Regions from separate parts of the Dorea amylophila genome, predicted to be linked through region 2. Evidence: predicted binding sites of a transcription regulator. Region 2 holds the regulator's gene; the other holds the start of a gene.
The links. The regulator Rex, encoded in region 2, represses fermentation and respiration genes when NADH is low (regulators of the CRP and FNR family bind a similar motif). The targets are predictions, from matches to a motif close to ATTGTTAANTANTTAACAAT.
Positions count from the first base shown of each region.

Region 1: a site for Rex is predicted at 1,801-1,820, ahead of OCV72_RS15785 (iron-sulfur cluster assembly scaffold protein). Genes of this name have one in related genera too.

Region 1 is NZ_JAOQJW010000031.1:44,670-47,888, forward strand. Features, by position in the region: gene rimO (30S ribosomal protein S12 methylthiotransferase RimO) at 1-1,061, shown strand, start outside; gene pgsA (CDP-diacylglycerol--glycerol-3-phosphate 3-phosphatidyltransferase) at 1,061-1,603, shown strand; gene OCV72_RS15785 (iron-sulfur cluster assembly scaffold protein) at 1,863-2,555, shown strand; gene OCV72_RS15790 (GGGtGRT protein) at 2,596-3,219, shown strand, end outside.
Region 2 is NZ_JAOQJW010000025.1:45,607-48,825, reverse strand. Features, by position in the region: gene OCV72_RS14235 (NAD(P)H-hydrate dehydratase) at 1-1,381, opposite strand, end outside; gene OCV72_RS14230 (redox-sensing transcriptional repressor Rex) at 1,476-2,117, opposite strand; gene OCV72_RS14225 (ABC-F family ATP-binding cassette domain-containing protein) at 2,283-3,219, shown strand, end outside.

The DNA of each region.
Region 1 (3,219 bases), on a different contig from region 2:
AGATTATTGATGAGATCCCGGAAGTTGATGTAGTGCTTGGGACGACTTCGTATGATAAGATTGTAGAAGCAGTAGAAGAAGCACTGGAAGGTAAATCAGAAGTAGAACTTGCCGATATCGATGCGCTGCCGCTTCCGGAGACAAAGAGACTTGTGACGACCGGAGGTCACTATGCATATCTGAAGATTGCAGAAGGCTGTGACAAACACTGTACATACTGTATTATCCCGAAAGTCCGTGGAAATTACCGCAGTGTACCGATGGAGCGTCTGATCAAAGAAGCACAGGAACTGGCTGACCAGGGCGTAAAAGAACTGATCCTAGTTGCACAGGAGACAACGGTATATGGACAGGATATTTACGGTGAAAAATCCCTGCATAAGCTTCTGAAAGAGTTATGTCAGATCAAAGGAATCCGCTGGATCCGCCTTCTGTACTGTTATCCGGAAGAGATTGATGACAATCTGATACAGGTAATGAAAGAAGAACCGAAGATCTGTCATTATCTGGATCTCCCAATCCAGCATGCAAGCGATGCGATCTTAAAGAGAATGGGAAGAAGAACTTCCAAGCAACAGCTGATCGATACGATCACAAAACTGAGAAAAGAGATTCCGGACATCGCACTTCGTACAACGTTGATCACCGGTTTTCCAGGGGAGACACAGGAGCAGCATGAAGAAGTAATGGAATTCGTAGATGAGATGGAATTTGAAAGACTGGGCGTATTTACTTATTCGCCGGAAGAAGATACTCCGGCGGCGACCATGCCGGATCAGATCGACGAAGAAGTAAAAGAAGACCGTCAGACAGATATTATGGAGCTGCAGCAGGAGATTGTATTCGATCAGGCAGAAGATATGATCGGAAAAGAAGTACTGGTTATGATCGAAGGAAAAGTTGCCGATGAGAATGCATATGTCGGAAGAACTTACCGCGATGCACCGAATGTAGACGGACTGATTTTTGTAAATACCGATGAAGAACTGATGACTGGTGATTTCGCAAAAGTGAAAGTTACCGGAGCAGCAGAATATGATTTGATAGGAGAGCTGATGTAATGAATTTACCAAATAAGTTAACTGTTTTAAGAGTAATCATGGTTCCGTTTTTTGTGTTTTTCATGCTGACAGGCGTGGGCGGAGCTGCAAACAAATGGATCGCATTGATTATTTTCTGCGTGGCAAGTCTTACAGATATGCTGGACGGAAAGATCGCCAGAGCCAGAAATCTTGTAACCAATTTCGGAAAGTTTATGGATCCGCTGGCAGATAAACTGCTTGTATGTTCGGCTATGATCTGCATGATCCCGCTTGGAAAACTGCAGGCATGGTTTGTAATCGTAATTATTGCAAGAGAATTTATCATCAGCGGATTCCGTCTGGTAGCAGCAGACAACGATATTGTGATCGCTGCAAGCTACTGGGGAAAATTCAAAACGGTATCCCAGATGTTCATGCTGATCCTTCTGATCGCAGATCTTGGCGGTGCATTTAACATGATCGCACAGGTACTGATCTGGGTATCTCTGGTACTTACAATCGTATCTTTGATCGATTATATTGCAAAGAATGTACAGGTACTGACACAGGGCGGTATGTAGGCTCAGAAGAAATTTGTAAAAAAGGCAGATAAGGATTCTTTTGAAAGAAATATGAGAAGGTTCTTCTTCGGGAATGGTATTTCCCCGAGAAGAACCTTTTGCAAATTGTGCCAAAAAAAGAGAAAATTCCATACAAAAATGTAGAGAAAAATCAATTGACGAATGTCGAAATATATGAGAAAATAAATACAAGTATGGATGTTAAAGAGATAACAAACCTTACGATAAGCAAACTTACATAGTTGAAAGGAGTTTTAAAATGATTTATTCACAGGAAGTAGAAATGATGTGTCCGGTAGCTCAGGGTGCAAACCACGGACCAGCTCCGATTCCGGAAGAAGCAAAATGGGTTCAGGCTAAGGAAATTAAAGATATCTCTGGTTTTACACATGGTGTAGGCTGGTGTGCTCCTCAGCAGGGTGCCTGTAAATTAACACTGAATGTTAAAGACGGTATCATCCAGGAGGCTCTCGTTGAGACTATCGGATGTTCAGGAATGACACATTCAGCAGCTATGGCTTCTGAGATTCTTCCAGGAAAAACTATTTTAGAGGCATTAAACACAGACCTTGTTTGTGATGCTATCAATACAGCAATGCGTGAGTTATTCCTGCAGATCGTATACGGAAGAACTCAGAGTGCATTCTCTGAAGACGGACTTGCTATCGGAGCCGGACTGGAAGACCTCGGAAAAGGACTTCGTTCACAGGTTGGTACAATGTACGGCACATTAGCGAAAGGTCCTCGTTACCTTGAAATGGCAGAAGGATATGTAACAGGTATCGCTCTTGATGAGAACGATGAGATCATTGGATATCAGTTCGTAAGCCTTGGAAAATTCACAGACTTCGTAAAAGCTGGAGACACTCCAAACGAAGCTTGGGAGAAAGCAAAAGGACAGTACGGACGTGTTGCAGATGCAGTTAAGATCATCGACCCACGTAAGGAGTAATCTCAATATTTTAAGGTAATTTAATCAGGAGGATAAATTAATGGCTTTATTTGAATCATATGAAAGAAGAATTGATAAAATCAATGAAGTATTGGCTGGTTATGGTATTTCTTCTATCGAAGAAGCACAGCAGATCACAAAGGATGCCGGACTTGATGTATACAATCAGATCAAAGGTATTCAGCCAATCTGTTTTGAAAATGCATGCTGGGCATACATCGTAGGTGCAGCAATTGCAATCAAAAAAGGATGTAAGACAGCAGCAGAAGCTGCAGCAGCAATCGGAGAGGGACTTCAGGCTTTCTGTATTCCTGGATCAGTTGCTGATCAGAGAAAAGTAGGTCTTGGACATGGTAACTTAGGAAAGATGCTTCTGGAAGAAGATACAGAGTGTTTCGCATTCCTGGCTGGTCATGAATCATTCGCAGCTGCTGAGGGTGCTATCGGTATCGCAGAGAAGGCTAACAAAGTTCGTAAGAAACCTCTTCGTGTTATCCTGAACGGTCTTGGAAAAGATGCTGCAAAGATTATCTCAAGAATTAACGGATTCACATATGTTCAGACAGAATATGATTACTACACAGGAGAACTGAAAGAAGTACAGAGAATCTCTTACTCTGACGGACTCCGTTCTAAAGTTAACTGCTACGGTGCTAACGACGTA
Region 2 (3,219 bases):
CTTCCGCTTCTTTTTCCTGCACCATCCATCCGGAGATCACGCCGGCGAGAACATCTCCCGATCCGGCTTTTGCCATCGCACTGTTCCCGGTAAGGTTCATACGTATACCTTTCTCTTCGCTTGCGATCAGAGTTCTCGAATCTTTCAGTACACAGGTAATCCGGTATCTTGAAATAAAATCTTTCAGGATCTGGATCCTGTCTGCTTTCAGTTCCTCTACAGGAGTGCCTGTAAGTCTTGACATTTCTTTCATATGCGGTGTGATCACAAATCTGCGCTCGGCCATCTGATTCAGATAATTTTTATTTTCTGCAAGAAGATTCAGTCCGTCTGCATCGATCAGACACGGTACTTTTACATATTCAATCACAGTTTTTAATATTTTTTCGGAAAGCCTGCTCATTCCAAGGCCCGAACCGATACATACGCTATCTGCCCATGTAAGAAGTGATAACAGTTCTTCTTTATTATATTCCTCATATGTTGTGACAATTGCTTCCGGAAGGAGTGTCTGTAAGATTTCCCGATTATCTGAGGAAGTGTATATTCTCACCAGTCCTGCTCCTGTCATGTAAGCGGCATGCGCATTCAGATAAGCGGCCCCGGCCATTCCTTTGCTTCCGGCTATCACGAGGAGTCTTCCGTACGTGCCTTTATTTGAATCTTCCGGTCTGTCCGGCAGCATCTTCCGATAGATATCTTTTCCGGCTGTCCGGACTATTTCCTGATCCTCACAGATAGAATCTGTAGAAATGCCGATATCCGGCACGATAACCCTGCCGGCCATAGTTCTGCCCTGTGACAGTTCCAGACCAATCTTTTTTAACTGGAATGTCACTGTATAGTCCGCTTTGAAAGCGCAGCCCAGGATACAGCCTGTTGTGGCAGAAAGTCCGGACGGGATATCTACCGCAAATTTTGTTCCCCTCATCCGGTTCATCTGTTCGATCACCTGACGATATCTGCCCTCTACTTTACGACTCAACCCCACTCCAAAGACAGCATCTATGACCACACTATAGGAGTCTTCCTGCGGCATTCCATAAGTAATCTTCCCGCCGCATTCCTGTAAGCGGTGCATCTGTTCCTGTGTTTCCTCGGTATAATGTTCCGGGTTTCCCACACAAAATGTCTCTACGGAGTATCTGTTATTTTGTAAAATGCGGGCAATTGCGAAACCGTCCCCTCCATTATTACCCGAACCACAGACAACACAGACATGCGAAAGATCAACCTTTTCATCTTCTAATACCTGTACACACGCCTGCGCCGCATGTTCCATCAATTCCAGGGAAGGAACCCCTAATTTTTGAATTGTATACTGATCTGCTGCTTTCATCTGTGCTGCATTCACCCAAAGCTGCATCCAATCATCTCCCATCAAGTCCTGCTTTATACTTACCGCAACAAAAGAACGTGTAAAAATATGTCCATCTTCCGGACTACTCCTACACGCCTTTTTCTTTTATAATAATTTACTTATGATCCTCTTTGTAACGACTGATATTGTATGACAGCTGCATCAGGCTTTCTGACAGATGTACATTCTCGACAACAATATTATCTGGAAGATTCAGATCTGTGTGCGCAAAGTTCCAAATTGCACGCACTCCGTTATCAACCAGCATATTCGCCACTTCAATTGCTTTCTCTTTTGGAATCGTCAGCACTGCAATATCAATATTATTGTTCTGTACAAATGCTTTCAGGTCATCCATCATGCGGATCGGTACGCCTCGGATAGAGACACCCTGAAGTCTTGGATTTACATCAAAGATTCCCTTCAGGATAAATCCACGGTTCTCAAAAGCTGCATAATTTGCCAGTGCCTGTCCAAGATTACCGGCACCGATGATAATGATATTATGATCTTCTTCCAATCCTAAAATTTTTCCGATCTCTGTATATAAATACTTTACGTTATAACCATATCCCTGCTGGCCGAATCCGCCAAAGTTATTCAGATCCTGACGAATCTGTGATGCAGTCACCTTCATACGCTTACTCAGATCGTTCGAAGATATACGCTCTACACCATTTTCCAGCAGTTCACCCAAATATCTGTAATACCTCGGCAATCTACGAATGACTGCACGAGAAATCTCTCTTTCTTCCACTATATTCACCCTTCCAATCATAGTCTGAAATAATTATATAAAATTGAAAGATTATTGTCAAACTATTGTTGAATTTTATACAATTTCCGTTATAATAAAATAGCATGTGCAAATGCATTTTACGAATACGAATGTATCAATTATCCACAACGCAGGAGGAAATATATGATATTAGCATGTCACGGGATCCAGAAATCTTTCGGTGAACACCTCATCGTCAGAGATGGATCCTTCCATATAGAAGATCACGAAAAAGCAGCTCTTGTCGGACCGAACGGTGCCGGTAAGTCTACTCTGCTCAAAATGATTGTAGGCGAATCAGCCCCGGATGACGGCAACGTCATTCTGACAAAAGGTAAGACGCTTGGCTATCTTGCCCAGCATCAGGAGATGCAAAGCGGTAATACGATCTATGAAGAAGTCCGCACCGCAAAGGCCGATATAATCGCTATGGAGCGCCGTATCCGCGAGATTGAGATGGAACTTAAGCATCTCTCCGGTGACGCTCTGAACGACCGTCTGGAAACTTACAATCGCCTTATGGCCACTTTTGAACGTGAGAATGGCTATTCTTGCGAAAGTGAGATTACCGGTGTGTTAAAAGGACTTGGATTTACGGAAAATGATTTCACCAAACCGGTCGACACTCTCTCCGGAGGACAGAAAACCCGTGTATCTCTTGGCAAGCTTCTGTTAACGAAACCAGACATTTTGCTTCTTGATGAGCCAACCAACCATCTGGATCTGAATTCCATTGCATGGCTTGAAACCTATCTTCTAAACTACCAGGGAGCTGTGCTGATCGTGTCTCACGACCGTTATTTTTTGAACAAAGTTGTCACGAAAGTTCTTGAAATCGAGCTTGGAGAACTTCGTACTTATATGGGAAACTACAGTGACTATGCAGCAAAGAAGCAGCAGCTTCGCGACATACGCCTGAAGGAGTATCTTAACCAGCAGCAGGAAATCAAGCATCAGGAGGCAGTTATCGAAAAGCTTCGTTCTTTCAACCGTGAAAAATCCATCAAACGTGCCGAAAGCCGTGAAAAGATGTTGGAAAAGATGCAGACTATCGAAAAACCGATAGAAGTTAATACAGATA